DNA from 3 places in the Bradyrhizobium sp. AUGA SZCCT0105 genome. Region 1 is predicted to be linked to each of the others. Evidence: predicted binding sites of a transcription regulator. Region 1 holds the regulator's gene; each other region holds the start of a gene.
What was found. The regulator LexA, encoded in region 1, represses DNA repair genes until DNA is damaged. The targets are predictions, from matches to a motif close to TGTTCNNNNTGTGTTCNG.
Positions count from the first base shown of each region.

Region 2: a site for LexA is predicted at 2,381-2,398, ahead of ruvC (crossover junction endodeoxyribonuclease RuvC). Genes of this name have one in related genera too.
Region 3: a site for LexA is predicted at 2,372-2,389, ahead of dinB (DNA polymerase IV). Genes of this name have one in related genera too.

Region 1 covers NZ_JAFCMK010000006.1:374,288-378,941, reverse strand. The annotation lists gene JQ573_RS27860 (HAD family phosphatase) at 1-15, shown strand, start outside; gene glp (gephyrin-like molybdotransferase Glp) at 29-1,240, shown strand; gene lexA (transcriptional repressor LexA) at 1,472-2,176, shown strand; gene JQ573_RS27845 (hypothetical protein) at 2,433-2,861, shown strand; gene JQ573_RS27840 (hypothetical protein) at 3,007-3,234, shown strand; gene JQ573_RS27835 (ComEC/Rec2 family competence protein) at 3,231-4,654, opposite strand, start outside.
Region 2 covers NZ_JAFCMK010000003.1:558,669-563,322, forward strand. The annotation lists gene ruvB (Holliday junction branch migration DNA helicase RuvB) at 1-786, opposite strand, end outside; gene JQ573_RS18540 (hypothetical protein) at 783-1,217, opposite strand; gene ruvA (Holliday junction branch migration protein RuvA) at 1,214-1,831, opposite strand; gene ruvC (crossover junction endodeoxyribonuclease RuvC) at 1,828-2,355, opposite strand; gene JQ573_RS18555 (YebC/PmpR family DNA-binding transcriptional regulator) at 2,584-3,330, opposite strand; gene JQ573_RS18560 (methyl-accepting chemotaxis protein) at 3,555-4,654, shown strand, end outside.
Region 3 covers NZ_JAFCMK010000001.1:35,406-40,059, reverse strand. The annotation lists gene JQ573_RS00170 (GDSL-type esterase/lipase family protein) at 1-697, shown strand, start outside; gene JQ573_RS00165 (hypothetical protein) at 739-948, opposite strand; gene dinB (DNA polymerase IV) at 1,063-2,310, opposite strand; gene JQ573_RS00155 (hypothetical protein) at 2,657-2,923, shown strand; gene JQ573_RS00150 (hypothetical protein) at 3,185-4,330, shown strand; gene JQ573_RS00145 (hypothetical protein) at 4,475-4,654, opposite strand, start outside.

The DNA of each region.
Region 1 (4,654 bases):
GAACATTTGGATTGAAGGAGCTCCGAGCGTGGCCCTGATGCCGGTTGCCGATGCCCTGTCCGCCGTCCTCGCCGGCGCCGAACCGCTACCGGAGGAGATGGTCGCGCTCGATGCCGCCTACCACCGCACCCTGGCGCGCGACCTCGCCGCGCGGCGCACCCAGCCGCCACAGCCGATGTCGGCGATGGACGGCTATGCCGTGCGCGCGGCCGACGCTGGTGATCTGAAGGCCCGGCTCAGGGTGATTGGCGAAGTCGCCGCCGGCCGGCCGTTCGAGCGCACGGTCGGCGCCGGCGAAGCGGTGCGGATCTTCACCGGCGGCGTGATCCCCCATGGCGCCGACGCCGTCATCATCCAGGAAGACACTGCCGTCGACGGCGACCACATCACGATCACCGAGCTAGCTGCCGCCGGACGGCATATCCGCCCGGCCGGCGTCGACTTCCGTGAAGGCGACGTGCTGCTCGATGCCGGCAGCCGCCTCTCCGATCGCGCGCTGTCGCTGGCGGCCGCCATGAACTATCCGGACCTCGCGGTGCACCGCCGTCCGAAGGTCGCGGTGCTGGCGACCGGCGACGAGCTGGTGATGCCGGGCTCGACGCCCGGCCCCGGCCAGATCGTCTATTCCAACGGCTATGCGCTGCGGGCGCTGGCGCGCGCCGAAGGCGCCGAGACCGTCGATCTCGGGATTGCCGCCGACACGGTGGAGGCCACCACCGCCGGCATCCGCCGGGCCCGAGAGACGGGTGCCGACATCCTGATCACGACCGGCGGCGCCTCGGTCGGCGACCACGACCTGGTCAAGCAGTCGCTGGAGGCCGAAGGCGTCGAGATGGCGTTCTGGCGGATCGCGATGCGGCCCGGCAAGCCGATGATGCATGGCCGGCTCGGCGCGATGCGGGTGATCGGCCTGCCCGGCAATCCGGTGTCCTCCTATGTCTGCGCCTTCCTGTTTCTGGTGCCGTTGATTCGGGCGCTGAGCGGCCGAAAAGCTGTTCATCATCGCCGCGAGAGCGCATTGCTCGGCCGCGACATCGCCGCCAACGACCAGCGCGAGGACTATCTGCGCGCCCGCCTCGAGGAGCGCGAGGACGGCACGCTGATCGCAACGCCTGTCATGCAGCAGGACTCGTCGCTGCTCGGGAATCTCGCTGCGGCACGGGCACTTCTCGTGCGTCCGCCGTTTGCGCCCGCCGCCGCCAAAGGCAGCCAATGCGAGATCCTGACACTGCCCAAGTGACAGCGCAGACCGCATCGCTTGTGCGCTCGCCGGATGCGTTCACCGGAAATTAAGTGGTTGCGGAACACATATCGAACATATAGTGTCCGTTCATGATTTGTTTCGAGTACTGGTGTGTACAAATGGGAGGCCGCGAGGGAGCGCTTGTGATGAGCACCGTGCTCCTGAGGTCTGGCCCCGCCTGAAAAGTCTCGGAATCGAACGACGCTACCAACCGGGGGAATACTCGAGATGCTCACGCGCAAACAGTACGAACTTCTGCGTTTCATCAATGAACGTCTGAAGGAGGCCGGCGTACCGCCCTCGTTCGACGAGATGAAGGATGCGCTCGACCTGCGCTCGAAGTCCGGAATCCACCGCCTGATCACTGCGCTGGAGGAGCGCGGCTTCATCCGCCGCCTGCCCAACCGCGCCCGCGCCATCGAAGTCATCAAGCTGCCCGAACTCTCGGCCGGCGGCGGCAACGGCCGCCGCGGCTTCACGCCGAGCGTGATCGAAGGCACCCTCGGCAAGCGCACCAGCACGCCGCCGATCGCCGAGGACGACGGCAACCGTCCGGTCGCGGTCCCCGTGATGGGCCGGATCGCCGCCGGTACGCCGATCGAGGCGCTGCAGACCCGCAGCCACACCATCAGCGTACCGCCCGACATGCTCGGCGCCGGCGAGCACTATGCGCTGGAAGTGCGCGGCGACTCGATGGTCGACGCCGGCATCCTCGACGGCGACATGGCGCTGATCCAGCGCAACGACGTCGCCAACACCGGCGACATCGTGGTGGCACTGATCGACGAGGAGGAAGCCACCCTGAAGCGCTTCCGCCGCCGCGGCGCGTCGATCGCGCTGGAGCCGGCCAACACCGCCTATGAAGTGCGCATCCTGCCGCCGAACCGGGTCCGCATCCAGGGCAAGCTGATCGGCCTCTATCGCAAATACTGAATTTCAAATACTTGCGGCGGCGGGGAACGAGCAACACATCGGATCGTTCTTTGAAAGATAGCGTAACGTGCAGCCTGCCCGACGCGCTCCGATACCTCTCGCGCAGCGTCGCGTGTTTGTGATCAGGGCGTTTCGTCGACCAGTCGTACAATCGCCCAGAAACGAGGAGACACTCGTTCGCTATCGTCCACTCTGGTAGAGGCCCTATGCCTCAAGGAGAGGCACGGGTCGCTACCTCGAACAGAGGAGCCATCCGATGTGTGACTATAGTCTGCACGCCGTGGCGTCGCGCCCCGCCATTGTTGGAGAGACGCTGATCACCACGACTTTCCGCGGCACGTCGACCCGCGGCTTTGCTTCGGAGACCGACCCCACTGTCGCGGTCTGCATGCTGCCGGGCACCGAGCTCGCTTTCGCCGAGAACGTTCGCTACGACAGCCGCTGGATCTGGACCAAGACGATGAACTTCCGCGTCGGCGTGTTCAACGAAGTCGAGCCCGACGTTCCCGATCGCCATCATGACGCGGTCGAATTCCCCGACGGCAGCCATGTGCTGGTGACCCAGCTCGTCGAGGGACAACGCGTCAGCGTGCTGCAATTGCCGGCGCTGCATCCGCCGGTCGAGCAGAAGCCGAAGGTTGTGGAGCGGCGGCCCTCCGCATTTGCGTCGCTGTTTTTGGGTTGAACGCATCGTCGCCGCGGAATGAGCTGTTCGGCGGCGGATGACCTAAGCGATTTCGAGCGACCCCGGACGCCGGGTTCCGGGGCGCAGCTGGAGAATTGCGTCGGCGCGCGCCTTGGCGCATCATCGGGCACGGAGGACGTGCGTGGTGGTCGACAAGGTCACATGGCAAAAGGCTGGACGCGTCACGGAGCCGGGCCGCTACTTGTTCCGGTTCGGCTGGCTGACGGTGACGGCTGACGACCTGAAGGTCTGGGAGCGATTCCCCGAGGCTTCCTTCACCCTCGTCAAGAAGCCCGACGCTGGCCCTGACTCCGACGAATACCATCTCGGCCTGTTCGAGTTGCCGACCGGCCCCTCACCCGACAACGGCTAATCCTCGCCCTGCAAATCGGTCTCGGCCGGCGTCGCATCGACGACGGGCCGCGGCGCGCTGCCGAGTGCGCGCAACGTCGTCTCAACCTCACCGTCGCCGGGAACCGCCGGCGACCACGGCCGGTCGATCCCGCCGGGCTTGACCGCATCGATGGCATAGCCGTCCCTGATGCGCCGCAGCACCAGCGCGCCGTGGCGCCGCAACCGCTCGGCATCGATCACCGAAGCCGCGCAGCCCCGCGGTGCCGGCCGCGCGGTCACGATCAGCGCCGCACGCTCGCAATCATCGGCCAGCGCCTCCGGCCGTGTCGCCAGCGCGACGAAGGCGCCGCCGGGCCCCTGCGTCACGCAGCCGCTCGGATCGCAGGAGACACCCTCGCCGAGCGAGGAATCCGTGGCAGTCCGCGCGTCAGCATCCGCCGCCAGCCACTCCTTGACCAGAAATGCGTCCTTCGCGCTGTGCATCAGATGCAGCCGCCCGTCGCCGCCCCGCACCGCGACGTTGCGGCCGTCGGCGGAGACCAGCACGTCCGGCTGCGGCACCCACAGCGCCCAGACCGAGGCCACCACCAACAGCACCGCCCCCGACCAGCGCAGCGGCGTGCGCAACAGCCCAAGCAGGATGAGACCCGCGCTTGCCACGACCATCGGCCCGATTCCGAACGCCGCCATCCGGCCGACCGCGCCTGGGAGCGCTGCGACCCATTGCGTCACCAGGATCATCCAGTCGATGCCGAACCCCATGATTGCCCAGAACACGCCGTCGAAGCCGAACGGCATGGCGAGCAGCCCGAGCAGGCCGGCCGGCATCACGACCGCCGACACCACCGGCATCGCCGCGAGGTTCGCCAGCAGCCCGTAGGGCGTCACGCGGTGGAAATGGAATGCGGCGTAGGGTGTGGTCGCGAGCCCCGCCACCAGCGAGGCCAACATCAGCATCGTGAGCTCACGCCCGCCCCACAGCGCGACGCGCGCGGTCGCCGAATGATCGGGCGACGCCAGCAGGTTCGGCAGCCCGATCTGCACCAGCCCCACCAGCCCGAGGGTCGCCGCAAACGACATCTGGAAGCTCGGATGCACCAGCGCCTCCGGCGCGATCGCGAGCACGATCAGCGCCGCCACCGCCAGCGTGCGGAAGGTGATCGCGCGGCGGTCGACGATCACGGCGATCAGCACCACGGCCGTCATGAAGAACGATCGCTGGGTCGCGACCTCCGCCCCCGACAGCAGCAGGTAGAACGCCGCCGCGACGAGCGCGGCCGCCGCCGCCCATTTCTTGATCGGGTGCCCGGCCGTCAGCGCCGGAAACAGCGCAAGCAACGCGCGGATCGTGAAGAACACGACGCCGGCGACCACGGCCATGTGGTAGCCGGAGATCGACAGCACGTGGCCGAGCCCCGAGATGAACATCGCGTCGTTGA
Region 2 (4,654 bases), on a different contig from region 1:
CGCATCGAGGCCTGCGCTGTCGACCTCGAGCGCGCTCAGCGCACGGTCGGCGATGCCGCGATCGATGGCGTCGGCATCCGCTGCGGAGGCAAAGTCGCGCACGCGGCGCAAGAGGCGGCCGGCGATGCGCGGCGTGCCGCGGGCGCGGCGCGCGATCTCGTTGGCGCCATCAGGGCTCATGCCGATGTTCAGCACGCGGGCGCCGCGGGTGACGATCTTCTCGAGCTCTTCCACGGTGTAGAAATTGAGCCGGATCGGAATGCCGAAGCGATCGCGCAGCGGATTGGTGAGCAGGCCCGCGCGCGTCGTCGCGCCGACGAGAGTGAATTTCGACAGCTCGATCTTCACCGAGCGCGCCGCGGGGCCTTCGCCGATGATCAGATCGAGCTGGAAATCCTCCATCGCGGGATAGAGCACTTCCTCGACCGCCGGGCTCAGGCGATGGATCTCGTCGATGAACAGCACGTCACGCTCTTCCAGATTGGTGAGCAGCGCCGCAAGGTCGCCGGCCTTGGCGATGACCGGGCCGGAGGTGGCACGGAAGCCGACACCGAGCTCGCGCGCGACGATCTGCGCCAGCGTGGTCTTACCGAGGCCCGGGGGACCGACGAACAGCACGTGATCGAGCGCCTCGCCGCGCTTCTTCGCCGCCTCGATGAAGATCGAGAGATTCTTGCGCGCCTGGGCTTGGCCGACGAACTCCGTCAGCGACTGCGGACGCAGCGCGGTGTCGCCGACATCGTCGGAGCGGCGTTCGGGCGTGACGATGCGCGAGGGCGTGTTCATATACGATATTTTCCAACCAACCTGCTGGTCACACGAGACAGTTGAACTCCGACAAATAGCACCAGACCGTGGGCCAGAAAGAGCAAAGCAGCATCGCTGAACTTCGACAGAACAAACTCAGCAGTGCAAACCAGCACCACGACCGGAAGAATATTCCACCAGGTGACCAAACCACGAATCTCGGCGATGACCGCTACCAAAAGGCCGACGATGAGCGCGGGAAAGGACCATAGTTGGATCATATTGATAAAGAACCCAGCAAAGTCCCGAGAAAACGAAAAACATCGAATGACATGACTTAGGAAGCATGCCGAAACTGACAGACCAAGCATGGCAGCAGTCCCGGTGATGAAGGTTCCTATAAAAATCGCGACCGTGACATAACCGAGCCGTGCAACGTTGAATCCGGCGGAGCCTTGCGCAACGCTCACTTCGACAATTCCTTAAGCCCCAGCCGGATCAGTTGCGCGGTCTCGGCCTTCTCACCGGCGCTGCGCGAGGCGGCCGCGATCGCGGCGGCGGCCTGCGGCTGGCCGTAGCCGAGATTGACCAGCGCGGAGATCGCGTCGGTGACCGGGCGCGGCGCACGGTTGTTGTCGATCGCGCCCGAGAGCTGCACCACCGCGGGATCGACATCGGCAAAGCCCGGCGCCTTGTCCTTCAATTCGCTGACGATGCGCTCGGCCACTTTGGGTCCGACGCCCGGCGTGCGCGCCACCGCCGCCTTGTCGCGCAGCGCGATGGCATTGGCGAGATCGGTCGGCGGCAACGTGCTGAGCACCGCGAGCGCAACCTTGGCGCCGACGCCCTGCACTGTCTGCAACAGGCGAAACCACTCGCGCTCGATATCCGAGCGGAAACCGAACAGTTTTATTTGATCCTCGCGGACATAGGTCTCGATCGAGAGCACGGCGGCGCCGCCCGGCTGTGGCAGCGCCTGCAGCGTGCGGCTCGCGCAATGCACCTGATAACCGACGCCGCCGACATCGAGGATCACGTAATCCTCGCCATAGGAATCGATCAGGCCCTTCAGCTTGCCGATCATAGGTTCGCCACCCTGAGGCGCAGCGCGGTGCTCTGGCGGTGATGGGCGTGGGTGATCGCGACCGCGAGCGCGTCGGCGGCGTCGGCGGACGGCGGCTCGGCTTTCGGCAGCAGGATCTTCAGCATCACCTGGATCTGGTTCTTCTCGGCATGTCCGGCGCCGACCACGGTCTTCTTGACCTGGTTCGGCGCGTACTCGGCGACCGAGATACCGAACATTGCGGGCGCCAGCATGGCGACGCCGCGGGCCTGGCCGAGTTTCAGCGTGGCAACGCCGTCCTTGTTGACGAAGGTCTGCTCGACCGCGGCCTCCGCCGGTCGGTAGTCGCCGAGCACCGCGGCGAGTCCCTCATGGATCGCAAGCAGCCGGCTCGCCAGCGGCAGATCGTCCGGCGGCTCGACCGAACCGCAGGCGACATAGACCAGACGGTTGCCCTCGGTCTCGATCACGCCCCAGCCGGTGCGGCGGAGACCCGGATCGATACCGATGATGCGGACGGGAGAGCGAATCGGCTGCGATGTCATGGGGTAGTGATACCGCCTGAGCCGGGAGAACGAAACACAAACGGAGGTTCGTCCCCTGCTCGGCGTGGCATCGCAACGTGCTTGTCATCCAGCCCTGGCTCGTCATCCCCGCGAAAGCGGGGATCCAGTGCGCTGCGGCCTCTCGGATCAAACGACGGTCTCTGGAATACTGGATCGCCCGATCAAGTCGGGCGATGACAGCGGAGTTTGGGGCGATGAGCGAGGCTCTTAACCGCCCATCTTCGCGAGCAGCGCGTCGGACACCTCGAAATTGGCGTACACGTTCTGCACGTCGTCGTGCTCGTTGAGCAGGTCCATCAGCTTCAACAGCTTTTCGCCGGTCTCGTCGTCGACCGCGACGGTGTTCTGCGGCTTCCAGGTCAGCGCCGCCTTGCGCGGCTCGCCGAACTTCGTTTCCAGCGCCTTTGCGACCTCGCGGAAGGTTTCCTGCGAGGCGTAGACCTCGTGACCGGCTTCGCTGGAGACCACGTCGTCGGCGCCGGCCTCGATCGCGGCGTCCAGCATGGCGTCGTCGGAGGCGACCTTGGCGTCGTATTCGATGATGCCGGTGTGATCGAACATGAAGGCGACCGAACCGGTTTCGCCGAGATTGCCGCCCGACTTGGTAAAGAAGGAGCGGATGTCGGAGGCGGCGCGGTTGCGGTTGTCGGTCAGTGCCTCGACGATCACGGCGACGCCGCCGGGGCCATAGCCCTCGTAGCGGATCTCGTCATAGTTCTCGCCCTCATTGCCAAGGGCCTTCTTGATGGCGCGGTCGATATTGTCCTTGGGCATGTTCTCGGCGCGGGCGGCGACCACGGCGGCGCGCAGCCGCGGGTTCATCGCCGGGTCCGGGGTGCCGAGCTTGGCCGCCACGGTGATTTCGCGGGCCAGTTTGCCGAAAAGCTTCGACCTCTGGGCATCCTGCCGGCCCTTGCGGTGCATGATGTTCTTGAATTGGGAATGGCCGGCCATGCGACGTCTCTTCGAGCGTAGGGTCTGAACAGGGGTGGAAAACGCGGCCTTATAGGCCCCTGGCGGTCAAAATCAAAGGTCGGCGGGGGCCATCTGGTCCGGGAATACTACCGCAAGCCGGAATATGAGGCACTTGTTAACCATGATTTCATGCCCGGATGCGAGGATCGCCCCGTCCCGCCGCAACTTTCCAAGGCAACTTCCAACAGCCCCACAGAGCCCCCATGGCGTTCGGTTTGTTTCGAAAGCAAGTGCCGGAGCCGGCCGCGCAGCAGGTTCCAACCGCGGCTGCCGCGGCTGAAGCCTCGACCGAGACTGATTCGGCCAAGGATTCGTCCAGGGAGATCCTGGAATTGCTGGAACTCGAGCTCGGCGCGATGATCCGCCAGCTTGAGCGCGCCGCAGGCTCGGTGGCCGACGGCGCCGAGGCGACGGCCGCCAAGCTCGCGACCATCCGCGCCCGCACCGACGCGCTGACCGGCCGCAGCAGCGATGCGCAGAGCACCGCGACGACGTTCTCGGAGGCCGCCGACCGGTTCACCCATTCCGCCCAAGGCATCGGCGCGCAGGTGCGCAGCGCGAGCCAGCTCGCCGACGATGCCGCGGCCGCGGCGCGCGAGGCCACCGCCAATGTCGATCGCCTGCGCGAATCCTCGGCCGCGATCGGCAATGTCGTCAACCTGATCGCGCAGATCGCGCGGCAGACCACGCTGCTGGCGCTCAACTCGACCATCGAGGCGGCGCGCGCCGGCGCGGCCGGCAAGGGCTTCGCGGTGGTCGCCACCGAGGTCAAGGCGCTCGCAGTGCAGACCCAGAGCGCAACCGAAGAGATCACGCGCAAGATCGAGGCGTTGCAGAAGGACGCCACCGGATCGGCGGACGCCGTCCACCGCATCTCGCAGGCGATCGAAAAAATCCGGCCGGTGTTCGAGAACGTCAACGGCGCGGTCGCCGAGCAGAACCAGATCACCGGCGAGATGGGCCAGAACGCGGCCTCCGCCTCCCACTTCATCGTCTCGGTCGGCACCAGCGCCGGCGAGATCGACTCGGCAACGCGCGAAGCTGCCGCGCATGGCGACAATGTCGCCAAGGCCGGCAAGGCGGTGACCGGCTTCGCCCAGAAGCTGAAGGCGCGCTGCGCGGTGCTGCTGCGCCAGGACGAGCGCGGCGATCCGCGCAAGAACGAGCGCCTGCCCTGCAGTCTCACAATCGAGATCACGACCGCGCGCGGCATGATCACCGCGCCGGTCTACGAGATCGCGATGGACGGCATCCTGATCGGCGGGCCCGATGCCGAGAAGCTGCCGACCCATGAGACGCTGAC
Region 3 (4,654 bases), on a different contig from region 1:
GTTATCAATTGTCGCGGCGTTCTGTCTACCATCGGCGGGAAGCGCGCAAAGCTCGCGAGCTGCATGCGACAAAACCGATACGCAATTCGCCGTAACCGCCGCGATGCCGGACAATGCCGATGCCTTGCGCAAATATGAGAGAAATGTGTCGGGCCTGTCCGGCGACGTCTCGACGGTCTTGCTTGGTGACTCGCTGGTTGAGGCGTGGCCGAGGGAACTATCAGCCTCGCTCGGCGCCGGGCCGGTGGCCAACCTCGGCGTCGGACGCGACAGGATTCAGAACACGCTCTGGTTCATCGAACACGAACGCGAGCGGCTGCGAAAAATCAGGCCGAAGTCCATCATCGTGCTGGTCGGGACCAACAACATCTATCTCGATAAGCCGTGCGGAGTGATGGAATCCTACCAAAAGCTGTTTGACGAGATCAGGTCGCTTTGGCCGAACGGCAAGATTTTCTCCATCCAGATTCTTCCGCGAGGCGAGCAGATGAAGGGTGCGGCCGAGAATATTGGATCTGTCAATGCCGAACTCAGCAGAAGGAGCCGGGAACTCGGAATCAGAACGATCGACGCCTCCGACATCGCATGCGGACGAACAACGCCGTGTGCCAATTACAAGAGCGATCTCCTGCACCTGACGCCATCCGGATACGAAGCCCTGACCAGGATCGCAAAGCAAGGCATTGGTTCATCGTAGGCTGCGCGGGAGCCATCAATGACGCTGAGGTGCGACCTGGTCTAGCTCAGCATCGAGATGATCGATTGCAGCTGATCGGATGCCGACGCCACGAGCCCGTCGAACGACGTCTGGCCGTGCGCCGCCGCCCGCAAGATGCATTCTGCAACGGCCGCCTTGAGACCGAACACGGATTGATCGGCCGGCACGCTTGCCATCACCGTCTCCAGCGCGTCGCGCATCGTCTGGATCAGTTCGGAGCTGAATTTCATGGCGATCCTCCGCGTGCTCAGGATAGACCGGGCGCGCCACGCCACCACTCACAAGCCCGCGATTCCGGATTGCCTTTTCTTAATGCAATGACAAGCCGATGAATCGGCGAAGCGCTAGAGCTCCTTCTCGGCCAGCTTGCGGAAATCGTCGGGCACCGAACGAACGACCTCCAGCGCCGCCGAACCGTATCCGATCGCATCCCAGCCAAAACGATCGCGGACCTTGTCGATGGCACAGTCCGCGGCCCAGCGGGCCATCCCGATCGGACTTCCAGGGCGAAGCGCTTGATCGGCCAGTCCGAGCGGGAGCTCGAGCGCAAGATCCCAGTTCTCCTCGAGATGTGACACCGAGATTGCCAGCAACGAAATGATTTTCTCGCTTGGGTGGTCAGCAAGCGTGGCGCGCACCAGCTTCTCGGCGAGGCTGGCGAGGATCACCGTCGTGCACACGGGCGCATCGAGCGTCATCGAGCGCGTCACCGATTTCAGGCCGGCGAAGCGAACGCGCACCGTCACGGTTCGTCCAGGCCGGGATTTCGCCCGGAGCCGCGTGGCGACGCGGTCGGCGAGATGAAGCAGCGTCGGCCGAATGACCTGCTCGATCGCGGGCTTTCGGCCAAGCGCCGATTGTGCTCCTGCCGATCGCGCGCGCCGATGCGGGGTGAGTTGTCGCGGATCGCGATTCCAGGCCAGCGCGGCGAGTTTCTCGCCCGCCGCCGGACCGAGCAGCCGCGTCAGCGACCGCTCCGACAATTTGGCGAGTTGACCGATCGTCGAGACGCCGATCGCGTCCAGTCGTGTCCTGGTGACCGGCCCTACTCCCCACATCAATTCGACCGGCAGTTCGTGTAGGAATCGGAGCTCGGCGTCGGGATCGACGACGACAAGTCCATCGGGCTTTGCGACCTGCGAGGCGATCTTCGCCAGATGCTTGGTGCGGGCGACGCCCACCGAGATCGCAAGGCCGAGCTCAGTGCGCACGCGCCGCCGGATCGCCGCGGCTATTTCGGCGGGCGTTCCGAACAGATGCGTGCAGCCTGCAACGTCAGCAAACGCCTCGTCGATCGAAATGCGCTCGACGAGCGGCGTGAAGTCGCCGATCACCTTGATGGCTGCGTCACCCAGCCTTTGGTAATCGCTGAAGTGGCCGCCGACGAAGATCAGTTGCGGGCAGAGCCGGCGAGCTTCCCGTCCCGACATGCCGCCGTACACCCCGAAGGCCTTGGCCTCATAGGAGGCGGCAAGCACAACCCCGCCTCCGACGGCGATCGGCTTGCCTCGCAGCGATGGCTCAAGCAGCTGCTCAACCGACGCGTAAAACGCATCCAGGTCCGCGTGAAGGATGGTGGCTGCGGCTGCCATCTCAACCCGTTCATCCCTGACCTGACCAAAACTGCTCGTCCTTGGACGCTACGATAGCTAAAAGAACAAAACAAGAACAAATTCAACTCCAGTCGACCAGGAATGGCCGCCGGTGCTGGCGATCTCCCGGCGAACGTTGGGCGCGCTGTGGTGCCAAGCATCGATGCGGGCTGCCGGTCGCTGTCGAAGCAATCACCGCGAGGCGGTTGAGAGGTCGCTCGACGTCCACGGGCGTTCTCTGCCGAGGACGAGCGCGATTGCGCGCAGCTCTCGCGTCCCGCTGCGCCAGCTCGCTCATGAGCCGGCGTTGTTTGACGAACAGGCTTTTTCGGGTAGAGATCAAGGCATGACCGACCACTCTCATCAGGTGGACTTCCAGGCTGCGGCCTCGCTTTACAAATGGCCTTCTCTCGGCAATTCCAGGCGAGAGGATCGCGCGCCCTATATGATCGTCAACGGAACGCTCGACCAATGCATCCGGGACTTCATGGGCAAGCCCGAGAAGACCCGGCATCTCTACGAGATCCGGACCACGTCGCAGCCTCCCCTCGTGCCGGATGTGCTGTCGCCCGAGCACGTGATCGAGCTCTCCAGGCTTCGCGAGTTCCTCTGAGGCGCTTCAGCGGACGTGACCCTGACGCGTCTCGTTCGCAGGCAGACTTATCTATCTGTCGTGCGCCGGAAGGCGCATTGTTTGCCTCTGAGGGAGCCGCTACACTTGCCTGACTCTCCGAGTGACGGACGTCCGCGCCGGCATGATTGATCCGCTTCGGCCTCGTCTGCGGTTCGCACATCGCCGGCACGGGAGCGGAGCGGCTGCACGACCGGTTGCCGGGGCATCGAGAGGCGCCACATGAGGTTCAATCTGGCGATCTTGAGCGTGCTGGCCGCAAGACCCGAGCAACGGATTCCGCTTGAAGAGGTCAGCCGCGAAGTCAAGCGCATGATCGCTGCGGGCGATGCAGCCACGAAGCTGAAGCGATCGTCGGAGCTAGGCGACGCCGACGTCTTCCAATCCGGATGGGCTTCGATCAATGAGGCCGGGCTGCAGATCACGGACTCCGGCCTCGCGCTATGGCGCTCGCTTGAAGCATCCCGCGTCGAACAGGAACTCAGCGAGCAGGAGCTCGGCGAGCAGAACCTCAAGGAGCGGGAGCCCGGCGAACGGCAAACGGAGCCCGTGGAGACGGTTGCTGCCGACCCGCGCGATGCGATCAGCGATGCCGTTGCCGAACGGCCCGACGCGATTGATCGGCAAGTCCCTCGGGTGATGGAAGCAGGCCTTGCCGATCGCACGACCTTGGGCACAAGCCGCGCAATGGCAGCACCCGACCCACCCGCGCGCGCGCCGATCATCCCCGAGCCGGCATTTGGCTCCATTCACGAGCCGGACCGAAACGTTTCCCGGCTCTCGCACTTTGTAAAACTCCTCGGCACCGGCATCCCGCGATTTGCCCGGGCGCGGCGGCGGCGCTCCGAGGACGACGTGCCGGATCGGAAAGCGGTCAAGGGCGTCGGAATGCCGGGGCTGGCCGTTGCGTGCCTCAGCCTGATCTCGGTCGTTGCGTGCGTTGCCGCAGCGATTGCACTCGGCCAGATCACCTCGCTGAAGTCGGACAACGCCACGCTGCGGCGCGAGCTGATCCCGTTGAGGGAACGTCTCGTACGACTCGAACAGGACGCAGCGAAACGCGAGGCCGCCCAGCAGGACGAAGCGCAAGAAAGGGTCCGGGCGGAAAAGAAAGCCTCTGACGCCGGTAGCGAGCACGCCGCGCTCAATCTGTCGCGGGAAGAAATCCAGTTGATCAGGGAGTACATCAAGGCCGCGCCATCGGCCGGCGCGGCCGGACCGCCGATCAACGTCGGCGATCCCGTCACCGGCGGAATGATCCCGCTGCCGTCATCGTTGATCGAGAAGGTGCCCCGGCTCGTCGGTGCGCGATTTGCCACCCGCAACGGCGTCATCGTCATCAGCACACGCAACAGTCGACGCGTCGATGCCGTGCTGACGCCAAACTAGACCATCCCACTTCGCAATCTTCAAGCTCCTCGACAGCCGTGGCCGGCGAGATTAAGATTTGAGGATTGTTAAGGTACCTCGCCAATTGGGTTCGTTCTGCCAAATTTTGCTCTGTAATGCGCTCCGCTTAGCCGGCCTCCTTTTTTAGCACGCGTACGTGCGACGCTCGTACCATTCGACTGCACCAAACTTCCTGACGGCAGCATTTACGGCATGAGGTTCAGCTTGGCGCAGCACATATTCAATTTCAGCAAGAATTTTCCTTCGCGCGACGTCAATCTGACGCAGCCTAGCATACGAGGTGACAACAGCGCCTGCGTATTC